2 regions of the Methylobacterium carpenticola genome follow, and region 1 is predicted to be linked to the other one. Evidence: riboswitches for the same ligand, from Rfam matches in the RefSeq annotation. Region 1 holds a riboswitch; the other holds the start of a gene.
The links. A riboswitch is a leader RNA that binds a small molecule or an ion and turns the genes downstream of it on or off. The one in region 1 is predicted to bind thiamine pyrophosphate.
Positions count from the first base shown of each region.

Region 2: linked by a shared signal. The riboswitch ahead of thiO (glycine oxidase ThiO) and the one ahead of thiC (phosphomethylpyrimidine synthase ThiC) in region 1 are both predicted to bind thiamine pyrophosphate.

Region 1 is NZ_JBHZEO010000001.1:1,342,525-1,348,001, forward strand. It holds gene ACE101_RS06470 (alpha/beta hydrolase) at 1-361, shown strand, start outside; gene ACE101_RS06475 (flagellar protein FlaG) at 377-748, opposite strand; gene thiC (phosphomethylpyrimidine synthase ThiC) at 940-2,823, opposite strand; TPP riboswitch at 2,881-2,989, opposite strand; gene ACE101_RS06485 (HNH endonuclease family protein) at 3,107-3,481, shown strand; gene ACE101_RS06490 (acyltransferase family protein) at 3,592-4,677, shown strand; gene ACE101_RS06495 (GatB/YqeY domain-containing protein) at 4,788-5,246, opposite strand; gene carA (glutamine-hydrolyzing carbamoyl-phosphate synthase small subunit) at 5,424-5,477, shown strand, end outside.
Region 2 is NZ_JBHZEO010000001.1:6,190,824-6,196,300, forward strand. It holds gene ACE101_RS28695 (proteasome-type protease) at 1-395, shown strand, start outside; gene ACE101_RS28700 (thiamine phosphate synthase) at 434-1,084, opposite strand; gene ACE101_RS28705 (thiazole synthase) at 1,081-1,878, opposite strand; gene thiS (sulfur carrier protein ThiS) at 1,918-2,130, opposite strand; gene thiO (glycine oxidase ThiO) at 2,127-3,335, opposite strand; TPP riboswitch at 3,408-3,535, opposite strand; gene ACE101_RS28720 (adenylate/guanylate cyclase domain-containing protein) at 3,563-4,813, opposite strand; gene rpoD (RNA polymerase sigma factor RpoD) at 5,204-5,477, opposite strand, start outside.

The sequences.
Region 1 (5,477 bases):
CTACGATCTCGGCGTCACCGCCAGCGCCCGGAACTGGGGCGAGGAGCGCCTCGTCCTCAACTCGCGCGACATACGTCATTTCGCGGACGGGTTCGTGCCCGAGGGCGTGCCGCGCCGCTCGCCGGACGTCTCGCCGCTCTACGCCGACCTGAAGGGGCTTCCCCCGGCCCTGTTCTCGGTGGGCACCCGCGACCCGCTCCTCGACGACACCCTGTTCATGTCGATGCGCTGGGCGGCCGCGAACAACGGCGGCTACACGGCAGTCTATACGGGTGGATGCCACGTCTTCATCCGCTACCCGCTCGCCATGACCGAGCGGGCCCTCGAACTGATCGAGCGCTTCCTGATGGCGCTGGCCTGAGGGCGGCCGGGGCGCTCAGGCCTCGCGGGCGACGGTCGTGCCGACGGGCGTGGTCTGCGCGGCCTGGGTCTCGCGGGCATAGGTCTTGGCGCGCAGGGCCGCTTCGGACGGAAGCTGGTCGAGCACCGATCCCGAGGACGGATCGATCACCTGGAACACCATCTGCTGCGCGTCGACGTCGCGCCGGTAGCGCACCTGCGATTGCGCGGCTTCGGCCGGTGCGCCGTCCGCGATGATGCGCTTCGCCTCGGGGCTGAGGTCGAGCGTGACGGCTTCGTCGAGCGGCGCCTTCTCGGCGCCGCGGCTGGCCGGGCGTTCCGTCGGCGGTGGTTCCGCCTCGATCGGGGCCGGCGCGGACGGCGCCGGCCAGGACCGGATCTCGAGCATCGAGAATCCCCTTGAGTTCATGTGTCGGGATCAGAAACCCTTCGTCCCTACCCGGTCCTTAACGGGCCGGCACAACTGATTAGTTGTGTTAAAGGCAAGTTAACGCGGCGCAGTTGATTTGCGGCGGAAGCGTCGCCGATCGCCGGAGCCCGCTCCGAGGGCGGCGCCGCGCGCGGCGCCGCCCTCCGTCATCACGGCGCGGCGTCGACGTAGAGCTTGCCGCCCTCGGCCAGGAACTCGGCCGATTTCGCCGCCATGCCGGCGGCCCGGTCCGCCTCGCTCAGCCCGGGCGCGGCCCCCACCACCGTGCCGGCCGCCTCCATGGCCAGCACGTCCGCCCGCAGGTCCTGCGTGATCTTCATCGAGCAGAATTTCGGCCCGCACATCGAGCAGAAATGCGCGACCTTGTGGGCGTCCTTCGGCAGGGTCTCGTCGTGGTAGGCGCGCGCGGTGTCGGGATCGAGCGAGAGGTTGAACTGGTCCTCCCAGCGGAAGTCGAACCGGGCGCGGGAGAGGGCGTCGTCGCGCAGCTGCGCGGCCGGGTGGCCCTTGGCGAGGTCGGCGGCGTGGGCGGCGATCTTGTAGGTGATCACCCCGGTCTTCACGTCGTCGCGGTTCGGCAGGCCGAGATGCTCCTTGGGCGTCACGTAGCAGAGCATCGCGGTGCCGAACCAGCCGATCATCGCCGCGCCGATGCCCGAGGTGATGTGGTCGTAGCCGGGGGCGATGTCGGTGGTCAGCGGGCCGAGCGTGTAGAACGGCGCCTCGCCGCATTCGCGCAGCTGCTTCTCCATGTTGACCTTGATCTTGTGCATCGGCACGTGGCCGGGGCCCTCGATCATCACCTGGCAGCCCTTCGCCCAGGCCACCTTGGTCAGCTCGCCCAGCGTCTCCAGTTCCGCGAACTGCGCCGCGTCGTTGGCATCCGCGATCGAGCCCGGGCGCAGGCCGTCGCCGAGGGAGAACGACACGTCGTAGGCCCGGCAGATGTCGCAGATCTCCTCGAACCGCTCGTAGAGGAACGATTCGCGGTGCCCGGCGAGGCACCAGCGCGCCATGATCGAGCCGCCGCGCGAGACGATGCCGGTGACGCGCCGCGCGGTGAGCGGCACGTGGGCGAGGCGCACGCCCGCATGGATGGTGAAGTAGTCGACGCCCTGTTCGGCCTGCTCGATCAGCGTGTCCTTGAACACCTCCCAGTCGAGCTTGAGCGGGTCGCCGCCGACCTTCTCCAGCGCCTGATAGATCGGCACGGTGCCGATCGGCACGGGCGCGTTGCGCAGGATCCAGCCGCGGATGTTGTGGATGTTGCGGCCCGTCGAGAGGTCCATGACGGTGTCGGCGCCCCAGCGGATCGCCCAGACCATCTTCTCGACCTCCTCGGCGGCGGACGAGGTCACGGCCGAGTTGCCGATATTGGCGTTGATCTTGACCAGGAAGTTGCGGCCGATGGCCATCGGCTCGAGTTCGGTGTGGTTGATGTTGGCCGGGATGATGGCGCGGCCGCGGGCGACCTCGTCGCGCACGAATTCCGGCGTGATGAAGGGCGGGACCGCCGCGCCGAAGCTCTCGCCGTCCGCGAGCTTGGCCTCGGCCTGCTCCAGCATCGCCCGGCGGCCGAGATTCTCGCGGTGGGCGACGTAGATCATCTCCTCGGTGACGATCCCGGCCCGGGCGAACTCGTACTGGGTCACGATCTGGCCCGGCGCCGCCCTGCGGATGGTGCGCGCGGCCGGGCACGGCGCGACGAGGCGGTCCTCGCCGACGAAGCCGTTATCCTCGGGCTTCACGGCGCGGGGCGTCACCGTGCCGTAGCCGCGGGCCGCGATCCAGGCCGCACGCGTTTCGGGCAGGCCGGCGGCGAGATCGATCCGGGCGTCGCTCTCGGTGTAGGGGCCGGAGGGATCGTAGACCCGCACCGGCGCCTCGGACGGATCGCTGAGGGCGATCTCGCGCAGGGGCACCCGGATGTCAGGCCGCCCCTCGGGACTGGCATAGACCTTGGCGGAGCCGGCGATGGGCCCGGTGGTCACGCTCTGCGGCAGGCCTTTGGGCGGAATGACGGGGGCGTTCATGGATCTCTCCCGGGTTCGAGGAGATCCGGTCAGTGACCGTGGTGTCGCGGGGGGCGTCTCGCATCGTGGTTCCTGTCCCTCCGCCGGTATGAACCGGATCAGGTTCAAGGGTCAGGGCGCGTCGAGCCCACTCTCAGCCCCTTGCGGGGCTCCCCTCGGAACATCCGAACTCTCCTTGGCCGTCGCGAGTTTGTCAATCGCGCGCCATCCGCCGCAGCGCGGGGCCTCGCGGGACATCCCTGCGCCCCCCACATCGGGCAGGGTTTTCGAGCGGAGCGGGCGGGTGGGACGGCGGGAACGGCGGTGGCGGGACGACGATCCGGCGACACACGGCCCCGCCGTTCCGGCCGCGGTGATCTGCCCGCTCTGCGAGCGGCGGATCCCGCCGCATTCCCGCCAGAGCCGCCACCACCTCACCCCGAAGCTGAAGGGCGGCACCCATGGCGGGACGGTGCAGCTGCATCAGATCTGCCATTCCGCGATCCATGCCCGCTACAGCGAGGCCGAGATCGCCCGCCGCCTCGCCGACGTCGCGAGCCTGCGCGACGATCCGGAGATCGCGCGGTTCCTGGCCTGGGTGCGCACCAAGCCCGACGACTTCCACGCCGCAACCCGCCTGACCCGCTCGCGCCGCGACGCCAAACGTCAACCACGCTGAGCGGAAGATCCCGTCAACCTTCCCGCAATTCTCACGAGATCCGACAGGAGGCCTTTACGGCTGCGGGGCGACGATGGGCCGACCCGCGTCCGAGCTTGCCGAGACCCCGCATGTCCGATCCATCCGCCCGCCCGTCCGGCCGCCTCGCCTGGGTGGATGTCGCCAAGGGCATCTGCATCATCCTCGTGGTGATGATGCATTCCACGCTCGGCGTCGGCGAGGCCATGGGGGGCGAGGGCTTCCTGCACGCGGTCGTGGCCTTCGCCAAGCCGTTCCGGATCCCGGATTTCTTCCTGCTCTCGGGGCTGTTCGTCGGGCGGGTGCTCGACCGGGAGTGGCGCCTCTTCGCGGACCGCCGGGTCGTGCATTTCGCCTATTTCTACCTGCTCTGGACGCTGATCCAGTCGGCGGTGAAGTACGGGCCGATCACGGACGGTGCCGGCCCCGGCGCCTTCGCGCTCCACCTCGCCCACGCCCTGGTCGAGCCCTATTCGACGCTGTGGTTCATCTATCTGCTGGCGGTTTTCTCGGTCGTCACCAAGCTCCTGCGCCGGGTGCCCTGGCCGCTCCTCCTCGGGGCCGCCGCGGTCCTGGAGATCCTGCCGATCGAGACCGGCTGGCTCGTGATCGACGAGTTCTGCGAGCGCTACGTCTACTTCCTGGGCGGGGCGCTGTTCGCCGAGCGGATCTTCGCGCTGGCGGATGGCGCCCGGCGCCGCGCCGCGCCGGCCCTCGCCGGGCTTTCCGCCTGGGCGCTGGTCGACGGGGTCCTGGCCTTCACGCCCTCGCCCCTGCCCGGCTTCCCGACCCTGGCGAGCCTGCCGGGGGTGAGCCTGCTCCTCGGCGCGGCGGGGGCCCTCGCCATCGTGGCGAGCGCGGCGCTCCTCACCCGCGCGGGCGGCCCGGTCACGGCGGCCCTGCGCCACTGCGGCGAGCGCTCGATCGTGATCTACCTCGCCTTCTTCCTGCCGATGGCCGCGACCCGGATCGCGCTCCTGAAGACCGGCGCGATCCCGGATGTGGGCGTGGCCTCGCTCGGGGTGACGGTGGTTGCCGTGGCGGTTCCGCTGGTGATCGAACGGCTGGTGCGCGACACGCCGGCGCGGTTCCTGTTCGTGCGCCCGAAGGCGTTCCACATCGTGCCGGAGCGGGCGCGGCCGGCACCGGCCGGCGTGCATGAGCCGGCCTCCGCCTGAACGGGCGTGGGAAGAGGAGCACGGGGCTCCTCTCCCATGGTTGTCTCAGCGCGTCACCCATACCGGGTCGGCGAGCCCGATCCGGTGATCCGGGCCCGCCCGAGGCCGTCTCAGCCGCCCGCCAGCAGGCCCTTCACGAGGCCGCTCGCCTTGGCGAAGTCCATCCGCCCGGTATATTTCGCCTTGAGCGCGCCGATGACCTTGCCCATGTCCTTCGGGCTCGCCGCACCGGTCTCGGCGATGGCGGACTCGATCGCCGCGCGGGTCTCGGCCTCGTCCATCTGCTGAGGCAGGAAGGCGGCGATGATCGCGGCCTCGGCCCGCTCGGCGGCGGCGAGTTCGGGACGCTCGCCCTGCTCGTAGAGCGTGGCCGATTCGTTGCGCTGCTTGATCATCTTCTGGAGCACGCCGAGGATCTCCTCGTCGGAGAGCGGCTCCTTGCCGAGGCCGCGGGCCTCGATGTCCTTGTCCTTGAGGGCGGCCTGGATGAGGCGGACGGTGGCGAGCTTCGCCTTGTCGCCAGCCTTCATGGCCTCCTTCATCTCGGCGGTGAGGCGCTCCCGCAGCATGATCGTCCGGTCTCCGTGTCAGTCGAGGAACTTGAGGCGAGGAACTTGAGGGTGGTGCGCGGCATGCCCACATTGACCCCATCGGGGAACGCCCCTTAAGACGCCGGGCCGGATACATCCGCACGGCCCGCCCTCGGGTGTGTCAGCCGTCCGCGCGACATAAGCGAGATCACGATCATGCTGCAAGACGAAGCCGCGGGCGCTCCCGCGCCCCACGACGGCTGGGCAGAG
Region 2 (5,477 bases), 4.8 Mb from region 1:
GCGGCCAGATCGGCGACGGGCCGATGCGGCTCTACATGATCTACTCGGCGGGCAACTTCATGGCTTGCAGCCAGGACGCCCCCTTCCTGCAGATCGGCGAGCACAAGTACGGCAAGCCGATCCTCGACCGTGCGGTCACCTACAAGACGGACATCTACGACGCGCTGAAGGTCGGGCTGATCTCGATGGATTCGACCATGCGGTCGAATCTGGGTGTCGGCTTGCCGATCGACCTCGCGGTGATCCGCCGCAACACCACCCGGATGGAGGTCGTCCACCGGATCGAGGCGGGCGAGCCGTATTTCCACGACCTGCGCGAGCGCTGGTCGGCGGCTTTGCGGGCGGCCCACCGGGCGATCCCGCGCCCGCCCTACGGACCGCAGGACGGAGTGTAGCCTCGGTCCGGGCGCCCTCGCGACGAGCGATCGGTCGGTCAGGACTGTAAGGATGGCGCGGCCTCCGCCTCCTCCCGCGCGATCGACCCGATCAGCTCCCGCACGGCCTCCGCCGGATCCGCCGCCCGCATGACGCCGCCCATCACGGCGACGCCCGCCGCGCCGGCTCGCAGGCAGGCCGGCAGCGTGCCCGGCTCCACGCCCCCGAGCGCCAGCACCGGCAGCCCGGTCCGGGCCGCCGCAGCGAGGGCCGCCGGCCCGAGCGCCGGGCCATAGCCGGGCTTGCTCGCGCTCGCGAAGATCGGGCTCAGGGTGGCGTAGTCGGCACCGGCCTCCCGGGCTGCTGCGACCTCCGCAACGTGATGCGCCGAGAGGCCGATCACGGCGCGCGGGCCGAGCGCTGCCCGGGCCTGCGCCACCGCCGCGACGGAGCCGAGCTGGACGCCTCCCGCCCCCACCCGCGCCGCGAGCGCGATGTCGCGGCCGATCGTCAGATGCCCGCCGGCCGCCCGCACCAGCCGAGCGACCTCCTCCGCCAGCGCGGCCCGCTCGCCCTCCGGAAGGTCCCGGTCGCGCAGCCAGATCCAGCGGGCGCCCGCTTCCAGGGCCAGCGCCACCCGCCGGACCAGCGGCAGCGTCGATCCGTGCCGGTCCGTGACCAGGAGGAGCCGGGCCGGAAGCCGGCTCACGAGCCGACGAGACCGAGCTGCGGGCTCGACGGTTCGGCCCGGGCGCGCCGCGGGATGCGGCCGGCGCCGTGGGCGAGATGTCCGGCCTCGACGGCGTGCCGCATGGCCCGGGCCATCCGCACCGGATCGTCAGCCTTGGCCACCGCCGTGTTGAGCAGCACCGCTGCCGCGCCGAGTTCCATGGCGATGACCGCGTCCGAGGCGGTGCCGATGCCGGCATCGACGATCACCGGGACGGGCGAGCGGCGGCAGATCAGCTCCAGATTGGCGGGGTTCGCCACGCCCATGCCGGAGCCGATCAGCGAGCCCATCGGCATCACCGCGGCGGCGCCGAGATCGGCGAGGCGGCTGCACACCACGGGGTCGTCGTTGCAGTAGGGCAGCACCACGAAGCCCGCATCGACGAGCTGGCGCGTGGCCTCGATGGTCTCGGCGGCATCCGGATAGAGCGTCTCGCGGTCGCCGATGACCTCGACCTTGATCCAGTTGGTGCCGAGCGCCTCGCGGGCGAGTTCGGCGGTCATCACCGCGTCGCGGGCGGTCTCGCAGCCGGCGGTGTTCGGCAGGAAGCGGAATCCGGAGAGCAGCGACACGGTGTCGGAACCGTGGCCGCGCAGGGACACGCGCCGGATCGACACCGTGGCCACCTCGGCGCCGCTCGCGCGCACGGCCTCGGCCATGATCGCCTGGGTCGGATAGCCCGCGGTGCCGATGAGGAGGCGCGAGCGCAGGGGCGTCCCGGCGATCACCAGCGGGTCGTCGGCTCCGCGATCGAGGGGCGTGACGGTGGTCATGGGCAAACTCCTGTAACGCTTCAGGCGAGGGGCGGTGCCTCAGCCGCCCTGCATGGCGCGGACGATCTCGACGCGGTCGCCCTCGGCGAGCGCCGTCGCCGGCCAGTCCGGGCGGCGCACCACCGCGCCGTTGAGCGCGATGGCGAAGCCCTGCGGGCCGGCCAAGTCGAGATCCGCGGTTTCCTCGCGCCAGAGGGCGTCGAGGGTGGCGGCGGCGCTCTCCCGCGCCTCGCCGTTCACGGTGAGCTTCATGGGATCCTCTGCAGGGGGAGCCCGGGACGCGCGAAGCGGCCGAGGCCGAAGGGAGTGGCGGTGGCGGGAAGCGCGCCGCCGCGGACGAGATCGCGGATCGCGGCGGCCGTGACCGGCGCCAGCAGGTAGCCGTTGCGGTGGTGCCCCACCGCCAGGACGAGGCCGGGCAAGGCCTCGCCGAGGATCGGCGCATCGTCGTCCGAGGTCGGCCGGAAGCCGCTCCAGACGCCCTCGACGCTCATCTCCTCCACGCCCGGGAAGGCGCGGCGTGCGCCCTCCAGAATGGCGAACAGGCCGCCCGCCGTGAGGGTGGCGTCGAAGCCGATCTCCTCGACGGTGGCGCCGACCACGAGCTGCCCGTCGCTCTTCGGCGCCATGTGGATCTGCTCGGTCCAGACCACGTGGTTCAGCGCGCCGCTGCGCGGGGTCGCCTTCAGCGCCACGGACTGGCCTTTCAGCGGCCGCACCGGCAGGGCGAGGTCGGGCACGAGGTTCCCCTCCCCGGCCCAGGCGCCGGAGGCGAGGACGACCGTGTCGGCCCGGGCCAACCCGGCCGCTGTGCGCACGCCGACGACGCGCCCGCCGGCCCGATCCAGGGCCTCGACGGGGCAATCCTCCACGAGCCGGCCGCCGGCCGCGCGCAGAGCGAGCCGCAGGGCCGCCATGACCCGGGCGGGGTCGACCTGATGATCCTCGGGGCAGAACAGCCCCGCCGTGACGGTGGGGCGGAGGGACGGCTCGCGCTCGCGCACCGCCGGGCCGGGCAGCCACGCGACGTCGAGCCCCGCCCGGCGCTGCAATTCGTGGCGGAAACGCAGGCGCTCGACCTCGTCGCGGCCGAGCGCGATCACGAGGGTGCCTTCGCGCCGGTAGTCGATGGGCAGGCCCGAGGCGGCTTCGAGATCGTCGCGGAACCGGTGCCAGAGACGCTGGCTCTCGAGGGCCAGGGGCAGGAGCGCGTCACCACCCGGCTCGTGCTCGGCGGCGGCCGCCAGCATGCCGGTGGCTGCGAGGCTGGCGCCGTCGCCGGCCCGGCCCTTCTCCAGCACCGCCACGGCGAGCCCGCTCTCCGCGAGCCGCCAGCCGATCGACAGCCCGATCAGGCCACCGCCGATCACCACCACATCCGCCCGCTCGGGCAGACGGTCGGCGGCCGGGTCGGGCCCGGCGGCACGCCGCCGGCCGATCGGGGATGGAGCAGACATCAGCAAACCCTCGTCTCCACGGTGGCCCGTCGAGATTGGATCTGCGCCGTCGAAACCGGTGAAGCGCTCGGGTCCGCGGACCCCGTCCAATCCCTACGCCGGTATGAGCCGGATCAGGTTCGAAGGATTTCCGCGCTGATCGGCGCGACGCCGATCCATCGGTTTCTCAGCCCCTTGTCGGGGATCTCCCTGGAACAGGCGGAATGTGGGCGAGGCGCGGGCCGCCGTCAACCGTTCCGTGCCGGCCGGTAGAGGCACATCGCCTCACTGAAGCCGTCGAGCGGGTGGCTGCCCAGGGGCTCCGGATCGCCCCACAGGAAGTCCACGAAGGGCTTCGACATCAGGAGCGGCTCACCCAGCACCTTGTTGAGCTTGGCGAGCCGGCTCGCGAGGTTCACGTCGCGCCCGATCACGGTGAAATCGAGCCGCGCCCCCGAGCCGACATTGCCGTAGGCCGCTTCGCCGTGATGGAGCGCGATGCCCGCCGCGATCCGGGCCGGGAAGCGCCCGGCGGCATTCGCTTCGGAGAGGCGCCGCAGGGCGGTCTGAGCGGCGGTGAGCGCGCTCTGGGCCGCGCCGCCGAGCCCGTCGCCGGTCTCGCGGAAGATCGCGAGCAGGCCGTCGCCCATGTATTTCAGCACCTCGCCCCCCTCGCTCTCGATCGGCGGCACGAGGCAGTCGAAATAGGTGTTGAGGAGATCGACCGAGGCTTCCGGCGCCAGCGAGGCCGTGAGTTCCGTGTAGCCGCGCATGTCGGCGAACAGGATGGCGGAGCGGATCCGCTCCACCTGTCCCCGGCGGATCGAACCCGACAGGATCGCTTGGTGCGGTCCGTCCCCGACATAGATCCGCAGCACTTGGTCGAGCCGCGTGTTGAGGCCGCGCATCTCCATCACGGCGGACAGGGTCGGCACGATGAAGCGCAGGATGGCGAGGTTCTCATTGGAGAAGCCGCGCGGGGAGCGGGTCGCGAAGGTGACGCCGTTGTTGGTGCCGTTGGTGAAGAACAGTGGGATCGCCACGTAGTGGCGGTAGCCGCCCGCCTTCAGTTCGGGGATGATGGTGAAGCGGTCGTCGGGCGTCTCGGCGAGATCGAGGAGCAGCCACTCGCGGGTGGCGTAGATATGCGCGAAGGGGCTCGTCGCCAGCGCCCGGTCCGAGGCTTCGCCGTGCGGAAACAGGCGCAGCGACACGCCGCCCTCGCGGGTCCAGAACCGGCCGACGCCCGTATATTCCGAGTGGAGCGCATCGATGGCGGTGGTCGCCCGGTCGACCGGCACGCCGAGATCGTTGAGGCGCAGGGCGAGGCCCGCCAGGAGATCACCCGATTCGGGCAGCCGCGCGCCCTCGCTGAGCAGCCAGTCGCGCAGGGCCACGCAGGCCCGGAACAGCCCGATCGGGATGGCCCCCGCCTCGGACCCGTCCGCCTCCGCCGTCGGCAGCGGATGAGAGCGGTGAGGAGGCGGAGCGTGGGACATGCGGCGGAGATGGGCAGCCTTCACGGCCAAGGCAAGGCTTCGCCATCGCCCCGTTGCGCCGTCCGCTCCCGGCTGTCGGGGCGGCGGGCCCGCGGGCCGTCAGCGTCTCACGTCAGGCAACGCATCTCTCCGGCTGTTCGCCGGCTTGTGGCGCACGCATCACGCCATGGGGGCAAAACCTGGGAGTGATGGCCCGGGCGCGGGGAATGTGTCTCCCGCAGCACCCTGCTGGCGGCCTTCGCCGCGGTGTCGATCCTCGGCACGGGTTGCGCGCTCCGGACCCGCCGCCGCTGGCGGCTGCGCCCAGGCCGCTGACGGCGGGCAGGCGAACGGCCCGGATGCGGGCGCACCGGGCCGTTCGGCGATCCACGAGGCGGGATCTCGGTCGGTTCAGTTGTCGAGGAAGCTCCGCAGCTTCCGCGACCGGCTCGGATGCTTGAGCTTGCGCAAAGCCTTCGCTTCGATCTGGCGGATGCGCTCGCGGGTCACCGAGAATTGCTGGCCGACCTCCTCGAGGGTGTGGTCGGTGTTCATGCCGATGCCGAAGCGCATGCGCAGCACGCGCTCCTCGCGTGGCGTGAGCGAGGCCAGCACCCGGGTCGTCGTCTCGCGCAGGTTCGACTGGATCGCCGCATCGATCGGCAGGACGACGTTCTTGTCCTCG